DNA from 3 places in the Streptomyces sp. NBC_00012 genome. Region 2 is predicted to be linked to each of the others. Evidence: riboswitches for the same ligand, from Rfam matches in the RefSeq annotation. Region 2 holds a riboswitch; each other region holds the start of a gene.
The links. A riboswitch is a leader RNA that binds a small molecule or an ion and turns the genes downstream of it on or off. The one in region 2 is predicted to bind cobalamin.

Region 1 (9,378 bases), 5.1 Mb from region 2:
GTGTACTCACACGTGCCGTACCAGCACTGGTAGTTGTTGGGATTCTCGCGGCGTGCGGTGATGACCAGATGACCCTGGCCGTCGAGCGCCGCGTTGCTGTTGCCGGCCGTGTAGTACTGCCGTTCGTGGTTGTTGACGTTGTCGCCGGTCTCGATCTGCCACCTGGCTCCGTCCACGGCGGAGCCCGCCGGGCCGTCGAAGTCGTCGGTGAACGTCGCTGCCGTGGCGTGGGGTCCGGGTGTGGGCGTTCCGGCCGCGAGACCGGACGAGACGGAGACGAGAGCGAGCGCGGAGAGCGCGGCCACCAGTAAGCGGCGAGGGGAGGCCATGGGGGTTCCTTCCCGTGCGGAGTGGGGTGATCGAGCGATTGTCATGGGTATGACAAAAGCTCGTTGTGGGGGAGCAGGGAGAGGTTTTGGCTCTGTATGCGATTTAAGAAGTGAACCAAGGTCGTGTCAATACCTTGGTACAGACCACACTTCTTGCACCCAGTCGTCGTTGGCCCGGCCCGGCACCTCGCCGAGGCTACGGCGGCGGCCTGCGCCGGGGTGGCGCCGGCCGGGACGGCGGTGCGGCTGCGGCGCGGCATGCGCTGGGCTCTGCCGAAAGGCGGAATCCGGATCGCGGACCGTTCACCTCGCCGGTCATGACCACCGACGGAGGCAGAGTTCAGTTGCACCGCACGCCACACGCCTGGCACGTCCCCCGATGGGGTCTCTCCCGTGCTGCGTGCCTGCCTGCCCGGCCGACAGGATCGGACCGGATCAGGCGGCGGGGTCGGGTGTGGCGGGCAACGGCTGTCCGCACCGCAGGTTCCACCGGCCGGAACGGCCGCTGAGCGCGGTCAGTGTCAGCGGGGCGACATCCAGCCGCCAGAACGCCTCCACCGGCAGGGCGAGTGCCCCGACGACCACCGCTCGCACCACCGCGGGCTCGACGACGCCCAGCACGCGGTGGCCCTCGCCGCCCCGGGCGGATTCCACGGCCTCCAGCCAGCGACCGGCTCGGGAACAGAACGCCAGCAGGGACTCGCCGCCGTGCGGAGCCGCCGAAGGATCGGTCAGCCAGGCCGATACCGCCGCCGGCTCGGCCGTGCTCACTTCTGCCAGCCGCCGGCCGCTCCACCGGCCCATGTCCCAGCCCCGGACGGCCGGTTCGGGCCCAGCGGTCAGCCCCAGCGCATCGGCGGTCCCGGCACATCGCTCGGACGGCCCGCGCAGATACCGGTCGGCGGCCGGCAACGCGTCCGCGACGGCCCCGGCCCGGCGGATCCCGGCGGCGTCCAGCGGCGCGTCACCGTCGAAACGGGCCTCACGCAGCGCGGCGTTGAGCGCCGGCGAGATCAACATCACCTGTACAGGCATGACCCGGTCAACTCCCTGAACTCTGGCCCCTTGGGCGTGCCCGCCTCGGCATCAGTGCGGTCCAGCCGCCGTCGGCACCATGGCAGGGGGCCGCTCCCAAGGAGTATCGTCACGACGAGCATGACGTAGGTGCGACGGAAGTCCGGTGAGAATCCGGCACGGTCGCGCCACTGTGAACCCGTCCTCGCGCGGGAAGTCAGACCCAGCACCTACGTCTCAGGCACCACGATCGGGACGCGTGTTCCCTCAGGAGGTTCTGCCATGGCACAGACTGCTGCCCCCGCCACCGCCGTACCGGCGATCACCCCCATCTCCCTGAAGGCCATTGCCCCTTGGGCGGTCTTCTTCGGCATCCTCATGCTCGTACTGCTGTACTTCGTCGGCGCCGAACAGGGCGCCACCGCGGTCATCTCCGGCGAAGGTGTCCACGAGTGGGTCCACGACGGCCGCCACCTCCTCGGTTTCCCCTGCCACTGACGCACCGTCCGACCCTGGGGAAACCTCATGAACTCCATATCTGTCAGAGCCCTGCTCGTCCGCGGCATGCTGGCCGGCCTCGCCGCAGGTGCGCTCGCTCTGTTGGTCGCCTATTTCCTCGGTGAGTCGCGTGTGGACGCGGCCATCGCCCTGGAGGAATCGCACAGCCATCACCACGACGGCGGCGAGGAACTGGTCAGCCGCACCATGCAGTCCACCGCCGGCCTCGCCACCGGTGTGCTGGTCTTCGGCGTCGCGATCGGCGGCATCGCCGCCCTCGTCTTCTGTTACGCCCTCGGCCGGATCGGCAGATTCGGCCCGCGGGCCACGGCCGCCCTGATCGCGGGGGCGGCACTGCTGACGGTGTACGTCGTCCCGTTCCTGAAGTACCCGGCCAATCCGCCGGCCGTGGGCAATCCCGACACCATCGGCCGGCGTACCGCGCTGTTCTTCCTGATGGTCGCCCTCAGCGTACTGCTGGCCGTCGCCGCGGTCCTCCTCGGTAAACGGCTGGCTCCCCGCCTGGGCAACTGGAACGCGACGATCACGGCATCGGCCGCGTACGTCCTGGTGATCGGACTCGCCTACGCGTTCCTGCCCTCGTACAACGAAGTCGGCAAGGACTTCCCGGCCGCCCTGCTGTGGGAGTTCCGCCTGAGCACCCTCGCCGTGCAGACCACCCTCTGGGTGGCCTTCGGGCTCTTCTTCGGCTATCTGACGGACCGGCTGCTCGTGCCCGGGACCGGCGCCGTCACCACCGGAAGCAGTGGCGCGAACCGGGCGGCCACCGCGGCCGGCTGAACCGCGCCACACTTGCGGGCCGACGACCGGAACCCCGCCGGGACCTCCCGGCGGGGTTCCGGCATTCCGCCCCGCCTCACCGCTCGGGCCGGGAGCTCCAGTCGATCCGGTAGTACTTCAGCCGTTCGTCCTGCTTCACCAGGCGCATGCCGACGGCTTCCATGACGTGCTGGGACGCGGTGTTCTCCAGGTCGCTGTCACCGTGCACACAGCTCACCCCCTGGTCGCGGGCGAACAGCAGCAGGGCCCGCAAGGCCTCGGAGGCATAACCCATTCCCCGCGCCGAGGGGACGAGGCCGTAGCCGATGGTGACTTCCCGGTTCTCGTCCGGCGCACCGTGGAATCCCATCCCGCCGATCACCAGTCCGTCGGTGCGGCGCCGTATCTCGTACGAACCGAAGGGGCTGGGATCACCGGTCGTCGCACAGGTGTCGAGGAAGCGCTCGGCCGCGGCCATCTCGCCGGGGGACGGGTAGCCGGGCGCCCAGCGGGCCCCGTCGTCCGGCGTGCCCGAGATCACCCGCAGGGCGTCGGAGGCATTCATCGGGCGGAGCAGGAGGCGAGGGGTCTCTAGGTCGGTCATGAGGCAGTGAAATATCACGTGGGGCGGGCGGACAGCACCCGAGAATCGGCCGGGAAGCCGCCGCGGCATCGGTACCGGCAGGTGGGCGGCACCGTACACACTGCGGCAGCCGCCCACCCGCCCCTCGCCCGGCGCGACCGCCGAGCACCCCTACCGGGCTCCTCGCGGGCCCCTCCCGGGATCACGTGCCGGAAGGCTCCTGGGTGCTCGTCCGGTCCTGCCCGAAGTCGAAGTCACCGGAGAACGCCGCGGCCATCCGCAGATGACCGGCCGCCTCGGCACTCCGCCCCTGCCGCTCAAGGGTGCGGCCGAGCATCAGTCGCGCGTAGTGCTCCACCGGGTCGCGCTCCAGCACCGCCCGCAGCTCCGCCTCGGCCTTGCCGAGCCGCGCCGAGTGGTAGTAGGTCCGGGCCAGCAGCAGACGCGTCGACACCTGCTCCGGGACCTCCTCGACCAACCCCTCCAGGATCCGGGCGGCGGTCATGTACTCCTTCGCCTCGAAGAACATCTGCGCACGGTCCCAGCGCTCGGCAGCCGTGCCGAACTCGAAGTAGGTGTCGCTCACTTGACCTCCTCTGTCACGGACCGTCCCGGGATCGTGCCCCGCTCCGTCCAACCGCTGACCGTGCTGCTGCTCGGCCGGCCTGTGACTGTCGAAACGCGGCATGGTGGTTGAATATTCCACTAAATTATCGGCGTGGGTACCAGTACTCCCGGGCCCGCTCGGGAATAGGTTGAGCGCCATGAGCAATCTCGATCGCCAGGCCGCACTCTCCGTCTGTGGAGGGCGGGGCTTCGTCGTCGCCGAGCCCGTACGTGAGCTCCTCACCCCCCGCCATGTCCAGCTGGGCGAGTCCACCGAGGTCCGCAGGCTGCTGCCCAACCTGGGCCGCCGGATGGTCGGCGCCTGGGCCTTCGTCGATCACTACGGCCCCGACGACATCGCGGACGAACCCGGGATGCAGGTGCCGCCCCACCCCCACATGGGTCTGCAGACGGTCAGCTGGCTGCACGAGGGCGAGGTGCTGCACCGGGACAGCCTCGGCAGCCTGCGCACGATCCGCCCGCGCGAACTGGGGCTGATGACCTCCGGCCGGGCCATCAGCCACTCCGAGGAGAGCCCGAAGGCCCACGCGAGGTATCTGCACGGCGCCCAGCTCTGGGTCGCGCTGCCGGCCGCACACCGCCACGTCGAGCCCCACTTCCAGCACCACACCGACCTGCCGACCGTCTCCGCCCCGGGCCTCGTCGCCACCCTGATCCTCGGCGAGCTCGACGGCACCACCTCGCCCGGCACCGTGTACACCCCGATCATCGGCGCGGACCTCGCCCTGGCCGCCGGCGCCGAGGCCCGGCTGCCGCTCGACCCCGACTTCGAGTACGCCGTGCTCTCCATGTCCGGCCGGGCCGAGGTCGACGGTGTGCTCGTGCTTCCCGGTTCCATGCTCTACCTCGGCTGCGGCCGCACCGAGCTCCCGTTGCGGGCGGACAGCGACGCGGGCCTGATGCTCCTCGGTGGCGAGCCCTTCGAGGAGGAGATCGTCATGTGGTGGAACTTCATCGGGCGGTCCCACGAGGAGATCGAGGAGGCCAGGCGGGCGTGGATGGAGACCTCGCGCTTCGGCGAGGTGAAGGGTTACGGCGGCGACCGGCTGCCCGCCCCCGAACTGCCGCCGGTGACGCTGAAACCGCGGGGACGGGTGCGCTGAACTGGGGTGATGCGCTGTGAAGTTCGCGGTATTGCTCCCGCACCTGGACGAGCGGCAGCGGCGGCTGTTGATGGCTGCGGAGGCCCGGGTACTGGGGCACGGCGGTGTCCGGGCCGTCGCGCAGGCCGCCGCAGTCAGCGGGACGACCGTCCGCAAGGGGGTGTTCGAACTCAAGGCGGGCGAGGGGCCCCTGGGGCGGGTGCGTCGTCCGCGCGGGGGCCGCAAAAGGGTCGCGGATCTGGATCCGGGTCTGCGGCCGGCACTGCTGGCGCACTGACCATCACCGTGTGTCACCTGCCGCCCATGATCTGCAAGCCCTCAGTCGACGCGATGAGGCCGGTGGTGAGCGACCCTCAGGCGGGTGGCGGCGGGAAGCTGTTCCAATCCGACAGATTGGCGGGCTCGCTCCACAGGGCCGTGGTAAAGCTCCTGCACAACCAGCCCGGGAGCGCTGTCGGGGGTGAGGGTGAGGGTGATGCGGGCCTCGGGGTGAGCGCGGCGGCCTGCCATTCGCACGCCGACCCGTCGGACACCGGGTAGAAGGCTGGCATCGGTTGCGAGGGCCTCACTCAGCGCATGGTCGGTCACCTCGACTCCTTCGACGGGGGGCGTTCCGCCGACGGGAATTCGACCGGGGCGGTGTCGGCGCAGCTGTGCCAGCAGCCACCACAGGGCGAGCAGGACGGTGAGGCCGAGGGCGGTGATGACGGCGGGCCACCACCACCAGCCCTGGTCGGACCAGGTAATGCGGTCGGTACGGGTGAGCAGGACGTCGTGCGGCACGGTCAGTGGCCAGCCACTGGGTGGTAGGAGGGCCAATCTCTGGTAGGCATTCAAGCCGGCGGCGAGCACGAGGAGACCGCCGCCCAGTAGCACCACCCCGACCGTGGCCAGCAGGACCCGATTGACCTTGGCCTGTGACTCCATCGTCTGTCCTCCAGTTCTCGCCGGTGGTCGTGGCCGCGCAGATGGTCATGGCATGTGCTGCGCGCGGACTGTCAGCCTCGGGGGATGGGCAAGCGCGAGCCGGTCGCGTTGATCGTTCCTGATGGCGGTGACGAGCTCCTCTTTGACCTCACGCGGGTCGCGGAAGCGTACGTCCACACGTACTTTGACGCGGCGTCTGCGCACCCGGACCCTCGCCCGGCTGATTCCGGGTATGCGCATGGCGACGTCGCGTAGCAGCTGAGCCGCGCCGTCGCGGTCCAGCACCGCGCGCGTCCGGCCGCCGCGGTCGGCAGGGACCCGCAACGGCAGCAGGCGGCGCATGCCCGGGGTGAGTGCCAACAAGATCAGCCATAGGCCGAGGGCTGCGACGCCGGCTGCGCCGGTGACCACCCACACATCGTCGATCGGACGATTTGTCAGCTCGTCGGCGAGGCCGGTGCGCCAGGTGGCGGCCTCGTGTCCGGACCGCACCCGGACAACATCGAACAACAGCATCCCGGCGCAGAACAGCACCACCAGCGCGGTGAGCGCCGCTGGTATGCGGCGCGCGGACCACAGCCGACGCGAGGGAGTCTCCGCGACGGGGCCGGGTGGGAAGTCGTCGGGCCCGGGTCGCTCGGTGGCCTTGTGCCGTGCCATCGAGGTGGCCGGTCGGGGCTGCGGTCGCAGCGGTTCGGGGATCGGCATTGCGGACCCTTGGTGCCTGCTCATGGCGCTCCTTGTGTGACAGGGGGCTGCGCCTGGTCATCGGACCCTTCTCTGCTCCAGGCCCTCGGCGGGGACAAGCCGTCGCACAGTCAGTGCGACTTCGCTGACGTGCAGGCCGGTCAAGTGGGCAACCCGCTCTGCGATGTAGTGCTGCATCTCGCGTGAGGCGTGGGTGATGTCGATGGGGTAGGGCAGATCAACGGACAGTGCCAGCCGCGCCGATCCTTCGTGCACAGCGGCCGAGGCGCTGGGACTGGCCATTGACCGGCGGACGGACGCCAGGTTTGTCTGGCGCGTCACGACTTCATCCGCGGCCTTGGCTGCGATACGAGCCACCACTCTGTCGGGGACCACCGTCGCGCCGCGCTCAGCCGGCGCAGTGGCGCCTGCGCCGACTGCCTGTGGCGGGCCTGTCACAGAGGCGGGAGGAGGTGGTTGCACGGTCATCGGACCCGACTCCGAGGAGGCCTGAAGTCACTTTGGGCGTGCCCGAACTTCTCCTGACGCCCAGTGTCTTCCCTCGAGCGCCTGAACTCCTCCTGGTGTCCAAAGTCTTCCCGCGAGCGCCTGCCCTCATCCCGACGGCGGACGAAGTCGCCGACACTGAGATCACCCTGAAGGAAGCTGCCGAGGATCAGGCCCAAAGCTCCCAAGCCTGCCACCAAGAAGAACGCCCCGGCACCGCCGAAGTAGCCCGCGAAGCCCAGGGCCACACCGGTCACCATGCCCATTGTTGCTTTGCTCATCTCTCACTCACCCACCTCACGTCGATCACGCCCTCATGCGCCCTACGTCCCCTAGCGGGGATTACCCAACTGGTGACGGTGGGGATGAGGTCACGACACGCGGCCTTCGGTCTTTGGCCTCTCGTCCTCTTCGTCGGGCAGGTGGACGTCGTCGACGGCGATGTTCACCTCGACAACTTCCAGACCGGTCATGCGCTCCACGGCTGTGATCACATCGGTGCGGACTTCCCAGGCGACATCCACTATGGAGACGCCATACTCGACGACGACATCGAGGTCCACGGCAGCCTGGCGTTCGCCCACTTCGACCGTCACCCCCCGGCCGACGCCGGCGCGCCCGCCGGGGACCCGGTCGCGGACAGCCCCGAGGGCCCTGGCCATTCCGGTCCCGAGGCTGTGGATGCCCGGCACTTCCCGGGTGGCCATAGCGGCGATCTTTTCCACCACACTGTCCGAAATGGTGGTCCGCCCGCGGTGTTCGGCAGGGACGCTTTTGCCCCTACCGCCCTGCAATATTTGCTCGGCCTCGCCCGACTGGCTTTTGCCGGTCGCGGGGTAGCTGGTCATCTCCGTCATGAGGATCTCCTCAGCGATCCGTGCGGACACCCGCGCAGGGTCCGTCAAATGATTGGACATGTCCCAGCCGTATTCGTCACACAATCAATGCAATAAGGGGCGTATAGGCTGAATGACGTGAGGCTCGATTGGGAGACGAGCCTGTGATCGGCGGTTCATCGCCGGCCCGGATTCCTCCCGTGCCGCACAACGGTGCCAGGCGCAAAGTGAGGGGCCATGCGCAAGCAACACGGATCCCCGTCATCCCTGGGGGTTGCCGGCCAGGAGCACGGCGGACCCGATCCGGCCTCGGCAGGGGAACTGGCGCCGTCGGCAGGAGCAGCCGGCTCGAATACCCTCAGTGGCCTGGAGGACCGTCTGCTGGCTATACGCGCCGGAGAAGGAGATGACGAGGCCTTCGCTGTCCTGGTCCTTCGCCACAGTGCCCTACTGCTCGCGTTGGCCCGCCACCTGCTCGGTAGTCCCGAGGACGCCGAGGACGCAGTTCAGGACGCCTTTCTCAGCGCCTGGCGCCGACTGCCGGAATTCCGCGGTGATGCCACGTTCCGCACTTGGATGTACCGCATCGTCACCAACCGCTGCCTCAACATCCTGCGCAGCCGCAGTAGAGACCTCCCCCTGGACACCGTCCCTGAGCCCACCACCGCTACTACGGGCGCCGCACCCGAACGTGCCGCCGAGAGCGATGCCGCCACGGTCGCCCTGGTCCAGGCCCTTGGCGAGCTGAGCCCCGACCAGCGCGCCTGCTGGGTGCTGCGGGAATTGCATGGCCTGCGCTACAAGGAAATCTCACCGTTGGTGGGTGCCAGCGAACAGACCGTACGCGGCAGGCTCTTTCGAGCCCGACGCATTCTGATGAAGGAGATGGGCCCATGGCGCTAGACCACCCGCTTGCGCAGCCCCCCGGTTCCGAACCGCCGCAGGCAGGGACCGAGACGGCCAACTCGCGTCACTTCACCGACGTTCCGCTACTTACCGGCGATCAGCCGCTGCCCTGCGGGCGTCCACTCAGTCGTGTCTGGGAAGATGCCCGCGACTTCGACCCCACCGCGGACCCGCACACTGTCGACTGCCCGTACTGCAGGCAGGCTGTTGACGGCTTGGCGGCCCTGGACGTGGCCATCCTCGCTCTTCGCGCGGAGGAACGGCCCAGTGCCCAGGCGCTGGCCGACAGGGTGATGAGCGTGGTCCGCGCCGAGGTGCGACTCGGCCGGATGCTGCCCCTGAATGACCCCGCGCGCGACCTGCGGATTTCTGAGACCGCCGCAGCGAAAGTCTTGCGCCGGGCCGCCGACGCCGTCCCCGGCGTCTCAGCCGGCAGCCTGCGACTGACCCCTACCGGCGACGGCGAGGCCATACACATCGCCCTTACCCTGGCCGCCGCGCTCGATCAGCCGCTGCCAGAGCGTGTCGACCAGGTGCGTCGGGTCGTTTTTCGCGCCGCGCACGGAATACTCGGCCTGGCC
Region 2 (9,378 bases):
GGCCAGTCCCAGCGACTCCATGCCGTACGCCAGCTCGTCCTCGACCGTGTCGGTGACGAAGTGGGAGAGCGGGTCCTGGCCCACCGTGCCGACCAGATCGGCGAGTTCGCGTGGTTTGTGGGTACGGGTGTCGCGCCCGTCGACCGTGACCCGGCCGCTCAGCGTGCCGCCGGTGAAGTGCGGCACCAGACCGGAAACGGCACCCAGCAGCGTCGACTTGCCGACCCCGGACGGGCCGACGAGCAGCACCAGCTCGCCCTCGGGCACGGTCAGATCGACCCCGGACAGGGTGGGGCGCTCCGTCCCCTCGTACCGCACCGAGACCTGCTCGAACCGGATCACTGGATCTCCTTGGAATTCGGCGCACCCACCGGCGCACCCGCCACCGGCGGCACCGGCGCCACCACCGCGGGCAGCAGCCCGATCAGCACCGCCGCCGCGGGCCACAGCGGAAGCACCGGCGCGACCAGCGGCACGACCCCGGGGTGCAGCGCCGCCTCGTCGACACCGCCCGCCCAGATCATCGCCACCGCCACCGCGACACCCGAACCCGCCACCAGCCAGGCCCGCGCGCCCCACCGGTCGGGCCGGTAGCGGGTACGGACCGAACGGGCCCCGCCGAGCCGCAGCCCGGCCAGCGCGGCGGCGAGCCCGGCGATCAGCAGCGGCAGCCCGTACACCGCGCCCTGCGCGGCCAGCAGCCCGTACGTACCGGCGCACACCCCGAGCAGCCCGCCGAGCGTGAGGAGGTTCGTGGTGCGGCGGACGGCGGCCGGGACCTGGGCGGTGCGCCCGTAGCCGCGCGCGTCCATAGACGCGGCCACCGCGACCGACCGCTCCAGCGCGCCCTCCAGGACCGGCAGCCCGATCTGGAGGACCGCCTTGATACCGCCGGTCGGACGGCCCCGCAGCCGCCGCGCGGTGCGCAGCCGCATCACATCGGCGACCATGTTCGGCGCGAACGTCATCGCGACGACGACGGCGACCCCCGCCTCGTACAGCGCACCGGGCAGCGACTTCAGCAGCCGGGCCGGGTTGGCGAGCGAGTTCGCCGCCCCGACACAGATCAGCAGCGTGGCCAGCTTCGCCCCGTCGTACAGCGCGAAGACCAGCTGCTCGGTGGTGACCCGGCCGCCGATCCTGACCCCCTTCGCCCAGTCGGGCAGGGGCACCTCGGGGAGCGTGAACACCGTGTGGGTACCGGGGATCGGCGAACCGAGGAAGACGGAGAAGACCAGCCGCACACCGACGACGAACAGCCCGATCCGGATGAACGCCCCGTACGAACGGGCCCACGGCGCGTCCGTACGGCGCGCGGCGACCACATAGCCGGCCACCGCCACCAGCAGCCCGAGCAGCAGCGGATTGGTGGTCCGGGACGCGGCGGTGGCGAGGCCGAGCGCCCACAGCCACCAGGCCCCGGCGGGCAGGGCGTTGCTCCGGTTCACCTCGGGGGCGCGCAGCGGACGACGGCGCGCCAGGACCGTGCCGCTGGTCTGGACGGTCATCCGCGGCGGCGGGCCCGCACGACCGCGGCGATGCCGAGGAGGAGTACGGCGCCGACACCGACGAGCAACCCGGCGGACGGGCCGCCGCCGGAACCGCCGGCGGCGGTGGAGGCCGCGGACCCGGCCGGTGAAGCGGAGGAGGACGCGGCGGGCGTCCCGGTCCCGTTCCCGTCGCCGGAGACCTGCTCGCCGCAGCCCGAGGCCGGGTAGCCGGTGATCGCACAGAGCATCGCGTCGCTGTTGTAGCGCAGTGGCTTCGCCACCGAGGCGAGCGCCTCCGCGGCGCTCGCGTCCGGGGCGACCCGCGCACACGCGGTACGCGGCGCGGGCGGTGTCTCACCGGCCGGGGCGTCCGCGGCCGTGCCCGGGTCGATGACGAGCGCGATCCGCTTGGTGCCGTCCTTGGGCGGGGTGCCGGCGCAGATCTCTACGAAGTCGGGGGCGCGGCGCGGCTTCGCGGAGTCCTGGGAGTCCTCGCTCACCGAGAACCGGAAGCCCTGCACCGCCCCGTCCTCGGGCCGGACCAGGGACGGGCCCTGGGTGGCGTACGTCCAGCCGGAACCGTAGGTGTCCCAGAACGACCAGTACCGGTAGCCGGCCGCCTGGGCCGGTCCCGCGCCGAGCACGGCAAGGACGGCGCCCAGGGCCACCAGCAGCGCGGTGGCCCGTCCCGCGCGCCTCACAGCTGCCTGTTCTTCCGGCGACCACTGATCAGGAAGAACGCGATCGCGGCGAGGACGAGGCCGATGCCGATGTACCACCACACGCCCCCGATCACGTCGTCGCCGCTGTGGACCTGGTCCTTCTCCGTGGCCTCGTACCCGGTGGCGGCGGACGGATCGGGCGTCACCACGGCGGCGGGCTCGGGGCCGGCCGCGTTCAGCCGGGCGACCAGGTCGACGCCGCCGAAGTCCCGGGCGTTGTCGCCGGTCGCGTGGGCGGCCAGGATCAGCTGGGCGTAGGCGGCTGGGCCGTTCTGGCCGGCCCAGTCCGCGGAGTTCTTCTTCAGCCAGCCGATGGCCCCGGCCGCCTTGTCCTGGTGGCCGGAGGCGGACAGGGCGACGACCGCGTCCGCGGTGTTGCCGAAGTCGGGCTGCGGGGTGGTGTCGGTGGCACCGGGCATCGGCGCCAGGTTCAGGTGGTCGCTGCCGGCGAGGGCGCCGACGAGGTAGTGGGCGCCGTTCTGGGCGGCCTGCTCCGGTGTGAGGCCGGAACCGGTCCGGCAGCTCGGTGCCTTGCCCGCGGCGTTGTTCCCGACCGCCATCGCCTTGCCCATCGTGCCGAGCACGGCGGCCGCGGTGGCGTCCGCGTTGGCGACGAGCTCGCCCTTCTTGCCGGGCTGGTACGCGAAGGCGCCGCCGTCCTTCCCGCCGTCCTTCCCGTCGCACGGGATCGCGAGGGCGAGCAGCGGGTCGTAGGGCGTCTTGCCACCGGGGGTCGTGATGTCGGCGAGCCGCTGCCCCTGCCGGGCGAGGGCGCCGATCACCAGGGAGGTGGAGTTGGCGTCGCTGGGCGCGCCCGCGGTGTAGCCCCAGCCGCCGTCCTCGTTCTGCACGGACTTCAGCCAGCGCACCGAGTTGTTCACGATCTCGCGGTGCCCGCCCACCTCGACCAGCGCCTGGGCGGCGGCCGCGGTGGCATTGGTGTCCCGCACCGTCTTCGCGTCGCACGGCTTGGCGGCGTCCGGCCGGAACGCGGCGTAGGAGCCGTCGGCGCACTGCTGGGAGATCAGCCAGTCCACCGACTTCGCGGCCGGGGTGACCCCTTCGAGCCGCTGGGCGAGGAAGGCCATCGACTGCCGCCACACGCCGTCGTAGGTGGGGTCCTTCGTGCCGTACAACCCGGACGGCAGCGCGACGGAGGGCGAGGGCGACGGGGACGGCGCTGCCACCGCGACCGGCGCAGCGGCCGCGCAGAGCACGGCGGCGGTGGCGGCGAGCGTTGCTGCGCTGCGACGTACGGTCATGGCGGGCGGGGCCTCTCCTGCGGGGTGAACCGGGCACAGGCACGCTCAGGCACCAGGCTCCGGCTCCGTATACCTCGACGGTGCCGACCACCGGGGGATCCGGTGGTCCGAGCCGGTCACGACCGCGGACAGGGCATTCCGACTCACCGCCTGCGAAGACGGTTCACGGCTGCGTGGTCAGCGCCGGATTCGCACCGGCTTCCCCCTGAACGGGCATGATGACGACCCGCACACTCTACCGGGCGGCGCCGGCCGGGCTCCGGGCCGGGAGGAGCGCCCCCGCTCACACCGGGACATGGATCACCGGCACCGGTGCGAGCGAGGCACGTACGCCACTCGCCCGGCGCCGCACACCACCGGACGGCCACTGCCCGCCCGGCGCCGCCCACCACCGGACCGCCACCGATCACACCGCGATGTATGTCACCGGATCGCTCCCCGGCACCGCCTCCGCGCGCCCGAGCTTCACCAGCCGCCGCAGATGCGCCTCCGCCTCCGAGACGGCGATGTTCCGGGAGCCGTGCGGGATCTGCTCCCAGGGCCGGTTCCACTCCATCCGCTCGGCCAGCTCCCAGGGCGTCAGCGGATCGGCCAGCAGACCGAGCAGCCCGGTCAGCCGCTCCTCGTGATGCCCGAGGAGCTCCCGCACCCGCCCCGTCGCATCGGCGAAGGCGTACTGATGGGCGGGCAGCACCTCGGCGGCCCCGAGCCTGCCGATGCGCTCCAGGGAGTCGAGGTAGTCGCCGAGGGGGTCGGTGACCGTGGCGTCGTCCGGGTCCTCGTACAGCCCGATGTGCGGGCTGATCCCCGGCAGCAGGTGATCCCCCGAGAAGAGCCGCCCCCGGCCCGGCAGGTTGCCCGGGTGCGCCTCCTCCAGGTGCAGGCACACATGCCCCGGCGTGTGCCCCGGCGTCCAGATCGCCCGCAGCCTGCGCCCCGCCAGATCGAGCAGCTCACCGGGCACGATCTCCCGGTCCGGAAGCGCGGCCCGCAGCCCCGGCAGCGTCCGCATCCTGCCCCCGTCGGCCGCGGCGGCCCGCAACGGCGCGAGATGCTCCTCGGGCGCCCCGACCGCGGTGAGCTTGGCCGCGAGATACGTCAGCCACCTGCCGGGTTCGGACTCCCGGGTACGGCGCACGATCGCGGTGTCCGCCGCGTGCATGGCGATCCAGGCCCCGGAGGCCTCGCGCACCTGCCCGGAGAGCCCGTGGTGGTCGGGGTGGTGGTGGGTGATGACCACACCGTGGATGTCGGCCATTTCCGTGCCGACGGCGGCGAGTCCGGCTACGAGCGTGTCCCAGGCCTCGGGGTCGTCCCATCCGGTGTCGATCAGGACCGGTCCCCGATCGGTGTCCAGGACGTGCACGAGGGTGTGGCCGAGCGGATTGTCCGGGATGGGCACCTTGATGCTGTGCACGCCCCCGCCGTGGTCGGTCACCTGCGTCATGAGGACCCCATCTCTCTCGGCGACGTGCGGCCGTGGCGCGTCGCGCCCACTGCTGGGTGCACCGCGCCCACTGTAACGAGAACTTGTTCCAGTAGTAGCCCCGGTCGACCATCTGGTTCGGGGTGTTGTCGCGGCTGTGGACTCCTGGAACTGGAACTGGTATCAGTTCTGACGCACAGTCAGATGTAGAGTCAGAGATCCAGAGTCGGATGTCGAGCCGGATGCCGATTCGGGCAACGCGCCGGGCCGCGGGAGGCAGCAGCCATGACCGAGCTTGTCGAACACGGAAAACTGTTCATCGGCGGGGAGTTGGTCGATCCGCTGGGCCGGGACACGATCGAGGTCGTCTCGCCCCACACCGAAGAGGTCATCGGCCGGGTGCCGCACGCCTGTGAGGCGGATGTGGACGCGGCCGTCGCCGCCGGGCGGCGGGCGTTCGACGAGGGGCCGTGGCCCCGGATGACCCTGGACGAGCGGATCGCGGTGGTGACCAGGATCAAGGACGCGTTCGCCGTGCGGTACGAGGAGATCGCCCGGGTCATCAGCTCGGAGAACGGCACCCCGTACACGTCGAGCGTCATGGTGCAGGCGCTCGCCGCGATGATGGTGTGGGACTCGGCGATCACCGTCGCCCGCGACTTCGCGTACGAGGAGCGGCGGACCGGGGCGCTCGGGCCGCTGCTGGTGCGCCGGGAGCCGGTCGGGGTGGTCGCGGCCGTGGTGCCGTGGAACGTCCCGCAGTTCACCGCCGCCGCCAAACTCGCGCCCGCGCTGCTGGCCGGCTGCTCAGCCGTGCTCAAGGTCTCGCCCGAATCTCCGCTGGACGCCTACATCCTGGCCGAGATCGCCGCCGAGGCGGGGCTGCCGGAGGGCGTGCTCTCCATCCTCCCGGCCGACCGCGAGGTCAGCGAGTACCTGGTCGGGCATCCCGGCGTCGACAAGGTGTCGTTCACCGGGTCGGTGGCCGCCGGGCGGCGGGTGATGGAGGTCGCCTCCCGCAATCTCACCCGGGTCACACTGGAGTTGGGCGGCAAGTCCGCCGCCGTGATCCTCCCCGACGCCGATCTGGACACCGCCGTCGCGGGCATCGTCCCCTTCGCCTGGATGATCAACGGCCAGGCGTGCGTGGCCCAGACCCGCATCCTCGTGCCGCGCTCCCGCTACGACGAGACGGCCGAGGCGTTCGCCGCCGCGGCGGGTGCGCTGAAGGTCGGCGACCCGCTCGACCCGGCCACCGAGCTGGGGCCGCTGGTCGCGCAGCGCCAGCAGCGGCGCTCGCTCGACTACATCCGGATCGGTCAGGACGAGGGAGCCAAGATCCTCACCGGCGGCGGTCGCCCGGCGTCCCAGGAGCGGGGCTGGTACGTCGAACCGACCCTCTTCGGCGACGTGGACAACTCCATGCGCATCGCCCGCGAGGAGATCTTCGGGCCCGTCATCTGCCTGCTGCCGTACGGCGACGAGGACGAGGCCGTACGGATCGCCAACGACTCCGAATACGGCCTCAGCGGCAGCGTCTGGACCGCCGACACCGAACGCGGCATCGACATCGCCCGCCGGGTCAGGACGGGTACGTACAGCGTGAACACCTTCAGTCTCGACATGCTCGGCCCGTTCGGCGGGTACAAGAACTCCGGCCTGGGACGGGAGTTCGGGCCCGAGGGGTACGGCGAGTACTTCGAGCACAAGATGATCCACCTGCCGGCCGGATACGAGGGGGCGTGATGGGGGACCGCTGGACCGTCGAGGTCGACCGGCGCATCTGCATCGGCTCCGGGATGTGCCTGAACCACGCGCCGGGCCGATTCGCACTGGACTCCGCCCGGCAGTCGCGCCCGGCGGCCCCGGAGACCGACGCCGACGAGAAGGTCCTGGTGGCTGCCGAGGGGTGCCCGGTCGAGGCGATCACGATCACGCTGATCGGGACGGGGGAGGTCGTCTTCCCGCCGGAGGACTGAGGGCTGAGGGCTGTTCCGTAGCCGCGTCCGACTTCTGCCTGCCTGTTTGCCTGCCGGTCGGTTCGACGCCCGGCAGGCATCGGCGTTCCCGGGCCCGGCGTCCGTGCATGCGGCGGAAATTCCCCGCACCAACGCCGTTCGCGCCCGGTCTACTTATCGAAGACGAAATGAAGATGGTCGTCGTCCAGGTACTTGATATCGATCTCGCAGCCTTTTTGTACCCTGGACGAGTAAAAGGCGGGAATGGTGTCCCTGCCTTCCACGTATTTGGTTTCGCCGTCCTCCTGCCAGGAGAGTCGATATTTTATCGTGGTGGATCCGCCATCATTCGAACTGACATAACGAACGTCCTCCACCAGGGCCAGAACATCCCGCCCGTGCCATCGGATCATATGGTCGCGGCGGAAGAGGTGAACGATGTAGGAAATGACGCCCACGGTGATGATGACGGAAATGGCTACAGCAATTATCATGAATGCGTCCATGTGTGTCGAGTTTCCGGAAGTGCAGTCTAACGTCGCCCGTCGGCACAGCCGATATGGGCGGTACGGGCGGACATGGGCTTCCAGTGGCGGCCGGGGTGCCGACGGCCGGAGGCGGTGCGTTCGCGTCCGGCCGGGCCTGCGGTAAATGCCTCGACAGTGCCTCTCGGTGTCCGGCAAAATAGCCGCCCGTGACGAGCAGTGAAATGTGGACCTTTGCGACCGCCGACCGCTACGACGCCGAGGAGGCGGAGAAATCCTCGGCCGCCTTTCTCGAACCGGCGCTCGCCTTTCTGGCGGAGCTCGCCGGAAACGGCCGGGCGCTGGAGTTCGCCATCGGGACCGGACGAGTGGGCGTGCCACTCAGGGAACGCGGCGTTCCGGTGGTGGGCATCGAACTGTCCGAGCACATGGCGGCGGTGCTGCGGCGCAAGATCGACGAGGGCGCGCTTCCGGTGTCCGTCGGGGACATGGCCACCACCGTCGTCCCCGGAAAGTTCACCCTGGTCTATCTCGTCTACAACACCATCACGAACCTGCTCACGCAGGACGAGCAGGTCGAATGTTTCCGCAACGCCGCACGTCATCTGGAGCCCGGTGGCCGATTCGTCATCGAGCTGGGTGTGCCGCCACTGCGGTTCCTGCCGCCCGGCCAGGTCGCGGTGCCGTTCGACGTCTCCGAGCGGCATCTCGGCTTCGACACCTCCGACCTGGTCGAGCAGATTCTCGTCTCGCACCATTTCACCCGCGACGGCGACGACGGCCGCTACCGCCGCAGCGACTCCCGGCACCGGTACGCCTGGCCCGCGGAGCTCGACCTGATGGCGCGGATCGCGGGGCTCGAACCGGAACGCCGCGTCGCCGACTGGGACGGGGCGCCGTTCACCCAGGACTCCACGAAGCACATCTCCGTATGGCGCAAGCCGGCCTGAGGCCGGCCACCGGGCCGCCGAACGGGCCGCGCCCGTCCCGAAATTCCCGCCGGGCGGAAGCATGCGGCTCCAACTGCCCTGTTCCGTCAAACAATCGGTCAACCAACAGGTGCGAAATGTTCAACCTCTGACCAAGGATTCCTCGGAAACGAGGCCGAAACACACTGCCGGGCGCCCCACGGGCGCGCCCCTCGGGCCGCACACCCGGGGCCGGGCACGGGACGTCCCTCAGGCCGCGCACCCCGTGTCCGCGATCACGAAGTATCCCGGCGGCGACTCCCGCAGGGTGTGGGTGACGAAGACGTTGTACAGGCCCATGTTCTGGTCCGAGCCGTTGGCGTACACGTATCCGCCCGCCGTGCGGGCCCGGCCCGCCGCCACCTGCGCGTAGTTGGTCGCCGTGAAGCACCGCGCCGGGGCGCCGCCGGTCGTGGTCGCCGTCACCTGGGGCGAGGCGGTGCCGGGAGTGCCCGATCCGTCGAGCGCCGTCACCGTGTAGCGGTACGCCGTGCCGGCGGTGAGACCCGGGTCCGTGTACGAGGTGGAGGTGGCGGTGGCGACCTTCGTGCCGTCGCGGTGCACCGCGTACGAGCCCGCGCCCGCCACCGCGTCCCAGGACAGCGAGACACTGTCCGCCGTGACGCCCGTGACCCGCAGTCCGGTCGGGGCGGGCAGCTGGCCCCCACCGCCGGGAACGTCCCGGTCCAGGCCCCAGAAGACGCCGGTGTGGTACGTCGAGCAGATGGCGCTCAGGAAGTACGCGGCCGTCGCCCCGCACTGCTCGGCGCCCGAGCCGGGGCTCACGGCCAGACCGTGGCCCATGCCGGAGACGGAGTACGTCACCACCGCGGGATCGCCCGAGGCGTCGTCGTACACGCTGCGCGTGGTGTTGCCGGGGAGGCTGTCGGTGGCCGACGGGGTCTGGCCGATGCCCCAGACGTCCGTCCACTGGTCGCGCAGGGCCGTGGCGTTGGCGGGATACACGGTGTAGTCGGCGGTGCCCTGCCAGATCGCCACCCGGGGCCAGGGCCCCGCGTACCCGGGGTGGGCGCCGCGCACCTTGTCGCCCCACTGCGCGGGCGTCA
Region 3 (9,378 bases), 570 kb from region 2:
CACGGCGGAGTCGTCGCGGTCCCAGGCGCGCAGCCGCCAGCCGGGGCGTGCGGTGTCGCCGTGCAGTTCGACGAGGCCGGCGAGCCTGGCCCGGTCCCAGCCGGAGCGCACCTGGGCCGGGGACAATTCCAGAGCTGTCGCGGCCCGTTGGAGTGCCTGGACAGCGAGCGGTGGTGCGCCGGGGATCGCGCCGTCGGCCGCCCAGCGGGCGATCCGTACGGCATCGGCGAGGGCCGTCCTGGCCTGCCGGGCCAGTTCCGACCGGGGCGGAGTGCCCTCCGGTGGGCGGGGCGCCGGCCTGGTGCGCCGGGTGGTCACGGCCTTGCGGGCGGTCGCAAGGGGTCGCGGGCGGACAAGTCGCAGCCTGGAGTCGCGCGGGTTACGGGACGTCACGGGGAGCAGTCTTGCTCCTGACGGCCCGAAAGCCCAAACGGAACCCGGATTACCGGTGGGGGCCGGTGGGGCGGGCCCCGGGACCAACCGGCCGATCCCCCTCATCAGGTCACATCAGGGGCGTGAGAAAGCGGCGCAGTGTCTCTTCGTAGTGGGCCGGATCGGCATTCCACATCGCCGCATGCGGAGCCTGCGGCACCGTGTGCAGGGCGATCAGCTCGGGGCGGCGGGCGGCGAGGTCGCGGGAGGGCTGCCAGGGGGCGAGCCGGTCGTCGGGCCCGTGGAAGATCAGGGTCGGGACATGCAGTGCCGGGGCGAGGGAGCCGTCCAGCAGCCGGGCGCCGTGCAGTCCGGTCTGCCCCTCGGCGGCGCGGACGGCAAGCGGCAGCAGGGCGGCCGGGACACCGCGGGCGACGGCCAGGGCGCGCAGCGTGGCGGCCCAGTCCAGCACCGGCGAGTCGAGGACGAGGCCGCAGATCCGGTCGCGCAGCGCGGAGTTGACGGCCGCGAGCAGCGCCATGGAGGCGCCGGTGGACCAGCCGTGCAGGACGACCTTCTCGGCTCCGTACCGCACGGCGAAGCGGATCGCGGCGTCCAGGTCGCGCCATTCGGATTCGCCGAGATGAGCGAGGCCGTCGGGGGACCTCGGGGCTCCGGCGTCGCCGCGGTAGGCCAGGTCGAGCACGGGCAGCCGCAGGCCGTGCAGGAACCTCATGACGTTCATGGGGTGTTCCCTGGTGGTGCCGATGCCGTGCACGGCGATGACCCAGGTGTCGCGGGGGCCGGGCACGAACCAGGCGGGCAGGGTGCCGAGTTCGCCGGGGATCTCGACGTCCCTGTGGTCCAGGCCGAGGGCCGAGAACGGGTCGCCGCTGTGCAACTGCGGGGTGACACGGACCTTCGCACCGGTCTCCAGGCTGCCGCGGTCGACGCGTTCCAGTCTGCGGACCACGGTGTCGGGGGCGTGGTGGGCGTGCTCGATCACCGGGCCGACCACGGCGTGGACGTCCTTGCCCGTCAGTCCGTATGTGCCGGGCCGCAGAGCGGTGAAGGAGCGGGTCAGGGTGACCTGCCCGGCCGCCGTGGCGTGCACGGTGAGTCTGCGGTCGGCGGGGAGGGGGCGTCCCGACGGCGCCCTGAGGGCGGCGTCGCTGGCGTACCGGCCGGCCGCGACCGCTGCCGCACCGACGCCGAGGATCGTGGTGACGGCTGCTGCCGTGACTGTTGCCGGGCGCACCGCTTCAGTGTCGTGGCGGGTGCGTGACCCTGCCAGCGGACGGGGCCGTCCGGTGGACCGCGACGCCCGGTGGACCGGGCACGGGACAGCCCTGGGTCAGCCCGGTTGTCCGTATCCCTTCAGCGCCTCCTGGACGTCGTGCAGCTGCTCCGGGGAGAGCAGGTTCGGGCTGCGTCCGGGGACGGAGCTCGCGGCGAGCCAGAGCCGACAGAGCCATTCCAGCTGGGCGGTCCTGTCGTACGCCTGGTCCAGGGTGGATCCGTAGGTGACGGTTCCGTGGTTCTGGAGCAGGCAGCCGGTGCGGTCGCGCAGGGCGGCGAGCATGTTCACGGCCAGTTCCTCGGTGCCGTAGCGCGCGTAGGGGGCGACACGGACGAGGCCGCCCAGCATGGCGGCGGCGTAGTGGACCGACGGGACCTCGGAAACCAATGTGGAGACGGCGGTGGCGTGCACCGCGTGGGTATGCACGACGGCGGCCGCGTCGGTGTTCCGGTAGACCGCGAGGTGAAGCGGGAGTTCGCTGGTCGGGGCGAGTTCGCCGAGTACCCGGTTGCCCTCCGGATCGACACCGACGGCGTCCTTCGGGCCCAGCCGGTCGTACGGCACTCCGCTCGGCGTGACCAGGATGGTGTCGCCGACCCGTGCCGAGACGTTTCCCGAGGTCCCGACGACGAGGCCCTCGGCCGCCGTACGCCGGGCGGTGGCGACGACACCGTCCCAGGCCCGTCCGATCGCGTCCTGCTGCTGATCGCTCATGCGCCGATCCTGTCAGCCGCGGAAGCGAACGGGTATGCGATCGACCACAGCCGCGCCCCGCGGAAAAGCCGGGCCACACCTACGCGGGGCGTAAGCGGAATGCTTCGGCTCCGGTTTGGAACACCACAACGCCCTGCCCAGTTCATCTTCCGTTCACCCAGGTTGCCTACGGTCCACATGCCAATGACGTCGAACGATTGCCTGGGTAAATGGAACACATCACGCTGCTACTCGCGATTGTGATCGTGACAGCTCTAGTGTTCGATTTCACGAACGGTTTCCACGACACCGCGAACGCGATGGCGACCACCATCTCGACCGGTGCACTCAGACCGAAGACAGCGGTGGCCATGTCCGCCGTTCTCAATCTCGTCGGCGCTTTCCTGTCGGTGGAGGTCGCCAAGACGATCTCCGGCGGGATCATCAACGAGGACGGGCTGCGAACAGAAGTCATCTTCGCGGCACTCGTCGGCGCCATTCTGTGGAATCTGCTGACCTGGCTGGTCGGACTGCCGTCCAGCTCCTCGCACGCCCTGTTCGGCGGTCTGATCGGCGCGGCAGTGATGTCGGCGGGCTGGTCGTCCGTCAACGGCGGCACCGTCGTCACCAAGGTGCTGCTCCCCGCCCTCGCCGCCCCGATCGTCGCCGGTCTGGCCGCGCTGCTGGCCACCAGGCTGACGTACCGGATCGGCGGCAAGGTCCGCAACGACGCCCAGGAGAAGGCCACCGCCAAGGGCTACCGGGCCGGCCAGATCGCCTCGGCCGGACTGGTCTCGCTCGCCCACGGCACCAACGACGCGCAGAAGACCATGGGCATCATCACCCTGGCCCTGGTCACCGGCGGCGTCCTGCACCCGGGCGCCAACCCGCCGGTCTGGGTCATCGTCTGCGCCGGTACGGCCATCGCGCTCGGCACCTACCTGGGCGGCTGGCGCATCATCCGCACCATGGGCAGCGGCCTCACCGACCTCAGGCCGCCGCAGGGCTTCGCCGCCCAGACCAGCGCCGCCACGGTCATCCTGGCCTCCTCGCACCTCGGCTTCTCGCTCTCCACCACCCAGTCCTGCTCCGGCGCCGTGATGGGCGCGGGCCTCGGCCGGCAGGGCGGTGTGGTCCGCTGGTCCACCGCCACCCGGATGTTCGTCGCCTGGGGTCTGACCCTGCCGGCCGCCGGTCTGGTCGGCGCGGGCGCGGAGCTCCTGACCAAGCAGGGCACCTGGGGTGTCGTCGTCGTCGCGGCGCTGCTGGTCGTGGGCTCCGGTGCCATCTGGCTGGTGTCCCGCCGCAAGCCGGTCGGCCACGGCGACGTCGCCCCGTCGGAAGGCGACGCCGAGCCCGCGGGCGTCGTCACCACGGCCATCGCCGCCGTCAGCCCGCCGCCCACCGTGGCCGCGGCGCCGTCCCAGAACCTCATGACCACCATTCCGGCCCCGGCCGGAACCACCCAGGACCCGGCGCGACCCGCCACCGTCTGAACCGGCCGTCTAAGGATTCAGCATGAACATCGACTGGGCAGCCCTCGGCTCCGTATTCGGCGTCTCCCTCGTCGTCACCGTCGCGCTGGTGGGCCTCTTCACCCTGGGCATCGTCGGCCTCTCCAAGCAGCCGGAACCGGCGGCGCAGGGCGGCTCCGGCGGCTCGCTGCTGCTGGCCCGCGCCGGCGCGTACGTCTGCTTCGGGCTGTGCGCGGCGGCCGTCGCGTACGGGATCTATCTGATCGTCGCCTGAGCCACTCCCGCGCACGCTCCCCCGTCGGGCCGGACACCACAGGTGTCCGGCCCGATGTGGGTCTCAGCACACTGCGCCGCCGCAGGTCAACGGCAGGTTGACGGGCGTTCGCAGAGCGTGGTGGACTGCCGGAGCCAATTACGGCGACAGCAGAGGAAGCCGGTGCGAATCCGGCGCGGTCCCGCCACTGTCACCGGGGAGCGGTCCCCCACACCGGAAGTCACGGCTCGCGCGAGCGGGCTGGAAGGCCGGGGAAACCGCGGATCCGGGAGCCAGGAGACTCTCGTCGCCGGTCACGTCGAACCAGGGCGCGGACCCTGAGTGAGGACATATCGCCATGCCCGGCTGCCCTGCGTCCGCTTTTCCGGCGCTCTCGACGAGAGCCTCCTGCACAAAGGTCCGCCGAGGCGCGACGGCCGGCTGATCCGTGCGAGCCGACCGCATCTTCGCGTACGGCGCCACGGCCGGTCTGATCGGCGATCTGCTGCTCGGTGACCCCCGCAGGGGACATCCGGTCGCCGCCTTCGGGCGGGCCGCGGCGGGCGTCGAGCGCCGTCTGTGGCGCGATCACCGCGGCTGGGGCGCGCTGCACACCCTCGTCTGCGCCGGAGGCGCCGCGGGCGGTGCCGCGCTGCTCACCCGTGCCGTGCACCGCAGCCCCGCCGCCTCCGTGGCGCTGACCGCTGCCGCCACCTGGTCCGTCGTCGGCGGTACGTCCCTGGGGCGCGAGGCACGGGCCATCGGCGGTGCCCTGGCCGCCGGTGACATCGAGCTGGCCCGTGAGCGGCTGCCACACCTGTGCGGGCGCGACCCGCACTCCCTGGACGGACCGCAGATCGCCCGCGCCGTGGTGGAGTCCGTGGCGGAGAACACCTCGGACGCCGTGGTCGGCGCCCTGGTGTGGGGTGCGCTGGCCGGGGTCCCCGGGCTGGCCGGTTTCCGGGCCGCCAACACCCTCGACGCCATGGTCGGGCACCGCTCGCCCCGGCATCTGCGCTACGGCTGGGCCTCGGCCCGCCTCGACGACCTCGCGGGCTGGCCGGGCGCCCGGCTCACGGCCCTGCTCGCCGTGGCCGCCGGGGGGCGGCCACGTGGAGCGGTCCGCGCCTGGCGGGCCGATGCCGCCAAGCACCCGAGCCCCAACGCGGGCCCGGTGGAGGCCTCGTTCGCGGGTGCGCTCGGCGTACGGCTCGGCGGAACCCTCGCGTACGGCGGCCGGGTCGAACACCGCCCGGTGCTCAACGGGGAGACGGGCCGGGCCGTGGAGAGCGCGGACATCGAGCGCGCGGTGCGGCTGTCGCGCCGGGTGAGTGCGCTGGCGCTGGGCGTCTGCGTGGCGGGGCGGCTCGGTGCGGCCCTCGCAGCGCGGCGGATCGCGGGGCGCCGGGGCACCGGAACCGACGTGACGGGACGTCGCCCCGCAGGACCTCGCATCACAGGACGGAGCAACGCATGAGCGGCGGGCTGCTGGTCGCCGGAACGACCTCCGACGCGGGCAAGAGCGTCGTCACGGCGGGGATCTGCCGCTGGCTCGTGCGCCGGGGCGTGAAGGTGGCGCCCTTCAAGGCGCAGAACATGTCGCTCAACTCGTTCGTCACCCGCGCGGGCGCCGAGATCGGGCGCGCCCAGGCCATGCAGGCCCAGGCCGCCCGCGTCGAGCCGACGGCACTGATGAATCCGGTCCTGCTCAAGCCCGGCAGCGACCGCTCCAGCCAGGTCGTCCTGATGGGGAAGCCGGTCGGCGAGATGAGCGCGCGCGGCTACCACGGAGGCAGGCAGGAATCGCTGTTCTCCACGGTCGTGGACTGCCTGGAGCAGCTCCGGAGCACCTACGACGCGGTGATCTGCGAGGGGGCGGGCAGCCCGGCCGAGATCAATCTGCGGCGCACGGACATCGTGAACATGGGCATCGCGCGGGCGGCGCGCTTCCCGGTGGTGGTCGTCGGCGACATCGACCGCGGTGGCGTCTTCGCCTCGTTCTTCGGTACGACGGCGCTGCTCGCCGAGGAGGACCAGTCGCTGATCGCCGGTTATCTCGTCAACAAGTTCCGCGGCGACGTGTCGCTGCTGGAGCCGGGCCTGGAGATGCTGCGGGACCTCACCGGCCGGCCGACGTACGGAGTGCTGCCCTTCGCCCACGGCCTCGGCATCGACGAGGAGGACGGGCTGCGGGTCTCGCTGCGCGGGGCGGTGCGCGAGTCGGTCGTCGCGCCGCCCCACGGCGAGGACGTGCTGCGCGTCGCGGTGTGCGCGGTGCCGCTGATGTCGAACTTCACCGATGTGGACGCGCTGGCCGCCGAGCCCGGCGTCGTCGTCAGGTTCGTGGACCGCGCCGAGGAGCTGTCCGACGCCGACCTGGTCGTGGTGCCGGGCACCCGCGGGACCGTGAAGGCGCTGGCCTGGCTGCGCGAGCGCGGCCTCGCCGACGCGCTGGTGCGGCGCGCGGCCGAGGGCCGGCCGGTCCTCGGCATCTGCGGCGGTTTCCAGATCCTCGGCGAGCAGATCGAGGACGAGGTCGAGTCGCGGGCCGGGCAGGTGGAGGGTCTCGGCCTCCTCCCCGTACGCATCCGCTTCGACCGGGAGAAGACCCTGGCCCGGCCGGTAGGCCAGGCGCTCGGCGCGCCGGTCGAGGGGTACGAGATCCATCACGGCGTGGCGGACGTGCGCGGCGGAGAGCCGTTCCTCGACGGCTGCCGGGTCGGCGCCGTGTGGGGCACCCACTGGCACGGCTCGCTGGAGAGCGACGAATTCCGCCGCCGCTTCCTGACCGAGGTCGCGCGCGGCGCGGGCCGGCGTTTCGTCCCCGCTCCGGACACCTGTTTCGCGGCGCTGCGCGAGGAGCAGCTCGACCGCCTCGGCGATCTCGTCGAGGAACACGCGGACACCGATGCGTTGCTGCGGCTCATCGAGTCGGGCGCGCCGTCGGGGCTTCCCTTCATCGCCCCCGGAGCACCGGGAGGGCGCCGGTGAACGGCGCGGGCCGAGGCCGCCTTTTTCATGACCATTCATTCACAGGAGGGATCGCCCCGTGAGCACGCATTTCCCGTTCACCGCCGTCGTCGGGCAGCAGGACCTGCAACTCGCCCTGCTTCTCAACTCCGTAGCGCCGAACATCGGCGGCGTCCTCGTGCGCGGGGAGAAGGGCACCGCGAAGAGCACCGCCGTGCGCGCGCTCTCGGCGTTGCTGCCGGGGGTGGACGTCGTCCCCGGGTGCCGTTTCTCCTGCGCCCCCGAGTCGCCCGACCCGGCGTGTCCGGACGGCCCGCACGAAGCCGGGACCGGCGTGTCGCGGGACGCCCGCATGGTGGAGCTGCCGGTCGGCGCGTCCGAGGACCGGCTCGTCGGGGCGCTCGACATCGAGCGCGCGCTGGCGGAGGGCGTGAAGGCGTTCGAGCCGGGCCTGCTCGCCGACGCGCATCGCGGGATCCTCTACGTCGACGAGGTCAATCTGCTCCACGACCACCTCGTGGACCTCCTGCTGGACGCGGCCGCGATGGGTGCCTCGTACGTGGAGCGCGAAGGCGTCTCCGTACGGCATGCGGCGCGTTTCCTGCTCGTCGGGACGATGAACCCCGAGGAGGGCGAGCTGCGGCCGCAGTTGCTCGACCGTTTCGGGCTGACCGTCGAGGTCGCCGCGTCCCGGGAGACCGATCAGCGGGTCGAGGTGGTGCGGCGACGGCTCGCGTACGACGACGAACCGGCGGCCTTCGCCGCCAAGTGGGCCGACGAGGAGGACGCGTTGCGGGCGAGGATCGTCGCCGCGCGCGCCCTGCTGCCCGAAGTGCGGCTCGACGACGCGGCGTTGCGGCAGATCGCCGCCACCTGCGCCGCCTTCGAGGTCGACGGGATGCGCGCGGACATCGTGATGGCGCGGACGGCCACCGCGCTGGCCGCCTGGGCGGGACGTACGGAGGTGCTCGCCGAGGACGTACGGCAGGCGGCCCTGCTCGCGCTCCCCCACCGGCGCCGGCGCAATCCGTTCGACGCGCCGGGCCTCGACGAGGACAAGCTCGACGACACACTGGAGCAGAACGGCGGCGAGGACGAGGACCCGGACCCGGACGGCCCCGGTGGCGGCCGCCCCCCGCAGGGCGACGGACCCGACACTCCGCCGGGCCCCGGTGGCGAGGCCGGCGACGCGCCCGCGCCGTCCGTACCCGAGCAGGGTCAGGGTCAAGGGCAGGGGCAGTCCGCCGGGAGCGGTGACCGGCGGCCGGTGGGCGCCGCCGAGCCGTTCCGCACGAAGATGCTGAGCGTTCCCGGTCTGGGCGAGGGCGCGGCGGGGCGCCGCTCCCGGGCCCGTACCGAGCACGGGCGTACGACCGGCGCGCGGCGTCCGCAGGGCGCCCTGACCAAGCTGCACCTGGCGGCGACCGTGCAGGCCGCCGCCCCGCACCAGCGGACGCGGGGACGCTCCGGGCGCGGACTGGTGGTCCGGCGGGACGATCTGCGGCAGGCGGTCCGGGAGGGGCGCGAGGGGAACCTCGTGCTCTTCGTGGTGGACGCCTCCGGGTCGATGGCTGCCCGGCAGCGGATGGCCGCGGTGAAGGGTGCGGTCCTCTCGCTGCTGCTGGACGCGTACCAGCGGCGGGACAAGGTCGGGCTGGTCACCTTCCGGGGCAGGGACGCCGAGGTGGCGCTGCCGCCGACGTCGTCGGTGGACGCCGCGGCGGCACGGCTGGAGCTGCTGCCGACCGGTGGGCGTACCCCGCTCGCGGCCGGGCTGCTCAAGGCCCACGAGGTGCTGCGGGTGGAGCGGCTGCGCGATCCGTCGCGGCGGCCGCTGCTGGTCGTGGTGACCGACGGGCGGGCGACCGGGGGGCCCGATCCGGTGGCGCTGGCGTCCCGGGCGGCGCGGCTGCACGAGGCGCAGGGCGTGGCGTCCGTCGTCGTGGACTGCGAGTCGGGGCCGGTGCGGCTCGGCCTCGCGGGAAGCCTCGCCCGCGATCTCGGGGGCAGTGCCGTCACGCTCGAAGAGCTGCGGGCCGACTCGATCGCCGGGCTCGTCAAGGACGTTCAGGAAACCAACAGGAGGGCCGCGTAATGCCGCAGGGACAGCCGACCACCGTGCCCGACGACGGGCTCACGACCCGTCAGCGCCGAAATCGTCCGCTGCTGATGGTGCACACCGGCATCGGCAAGGGGAAGTCGACGGCGGCCTTCGGGCTCGCGCTGCGCGCCTGGAATCAGGGGTGGCCGATCGGCGTCTTCCAGTTCGTCAAGTCGGCGAAGTGGAAGGTCGGCGAGGAGAACGCGCTGAAGGT

Region 1: linked by a shared signal. The riboswitch ahead of OHA19_RS04725 (CbtB-domain containing protein) and the one ahead of OHA19_RS28100 (prenyltransferase/squalene oxidase repeat-containing protein) in region 2 are both predicted to bind cobalamin.
Region 3: linked by a shared signal. The riboswitch ahead of OHA19_RS30675 (cobalamin biosynthesis protein) and the one ahead of OHA19_RS28100 (prenyltransferase/squalene oxidase repeat-containing protein) in region 2 are both predicted to bind cobalamin.

What each region holds. Positions count from the first base shown of each region.
Region 1 is NZ_CP108309.1:974,125-983,502, reverse strand. Features, by position in the region: gene OHA19_RS04735 (family 16 glycosylhydrolase) at 1-329, opposite strand, end outside; gene OHA19_RS04730 (histidine phosphatase family protein) at 765-1,364, opposite strand; adenosylcobalamin (AdoCbl) riboswitch at 1,474-1,622, shown strand; gene OHA19_RS04725 (CbtB-domain containing protein) at 1,626-1,841, shown strand; gene OHA19_RS04720 (CbtA family protein) at 1,869-2,642, shown strand; gene OHA19_RS04715 (GNAT family N-acetyltransferase) at 2,719-3,225, opposite strand; gene OHA19_RS04710 (tetratricopeptide repeat protein) at 3,407-3,790, opposite strand; gene OHA19_RS04705 (pirin family protein) at 3,969-4,934, shown strand; partial or broken gene OHA19_RS04700 (ISAzo13 family transposase) at 5,005-5,205, shown strand; gene OHA19_RS04695 (alkaline shock response membrane anchor protein AmaP) at 5,253-5,861, opposite strand; gene OHA19_RS04690 (DUF6286 domain-containing protein) at 5,907-6,593, opposite strand; gene OHA19_RS04685 (Asp23/Gls24 family envelope stress response protein) at 6,627-7,037, opposite strand; partial or broken gene OHA19_RS04680 (hypothetical protein) at 7,154-7,336, opposite strand; gene OHA19_RS04675 (Asp23/Gls24 family envelope stress response protein) at 7,427-7,912, opposite strand; gene OHA19_RS04670 (RNA polymerase sigma factor) at 8,129-8,794, shown strand; gene OHA19_RS04665 (hypothetical protein) at 8,785-9,378, shown strand, end outside.
Region 2 is NZ_CP108309.1:6,122,757-6,132,134, forward strand. Features, by position in the region: gene OHA19_RS28085 (ABC transporter ATP-binding protein) at 1-342, opposite strand, end outside; gene OHA19_RS28090 (energy-coupling factor transporter transmembrane component T) at 339-1,508, opposite strand; gene OHA19_RS28095 (SCO2322 family protein) at 1,505-2,191, opposite strand; gene OHA19_RS28100 (prenyltransferase/squalene oxidase repeat-containing protein) at 2,188-3,474, opposite strand; cobalamin riboswitch at 3,584-3,719, opposite strand; gene OHA19_RS28105 (MBL fold metallo-hydrolase) at 3,881-4,921, opposite strand; gene OHA19_RS28110 (aldehyde dehydrogenase) at 5,186-6,646, shown strand; gene OHA19_RS28115 (ferredoxin) at 6,646-6,879, shown strand; gene OHA19_RS28120 (hypothetical protein) at 7,029-7,364, opposite strand; gene OHA19_RS28125 (class I SAM-dependent DNA methyltransferase) at 7,553-8,293, shown strand; gene OHA19_RS28130 (PHB depolymerase family esterase) at 8,522-9,378, opposite strand, start outside.
Region 3 is NZ_CP108309.1:6,696,652-6,706,029, reverse strand. Features, by position in the region: gene OHA19_RS30700 (hypothetical protein) at 1-318, opposite strand, end outside; gene OHA19_RS30695 (alpha/beta hydrolase) at 503-1,630, opposite strand; gene OHA19_RS30690 (class II aldolase/adducin family protein) at 1,727-2,386, opposite strand; gene OHA19_RS30685 (anion permease) at 2,596-3,861, shown strand; gene OHA19_RS30680 (hypothetical protein) at 3,884-4,114, shown strand; cobalamin riboswitch at 4,266-4,397, shown strand; gene OHA19_RS30675 (cobalamin biosynthesis protein) at 4,542-5,570, shown strand; gene OHA19_RS30670 (cobyric acid synthase) at 5,567-7,084, shown strand; gene OHA19_RS30665 (putative cobaltochelatase) at 7,143-9,158, shown strand; gene cobO (cob(I)yrinic acid a,c-diamide adenosyltransferase) at 9,158-9,378, shown strand, end outside.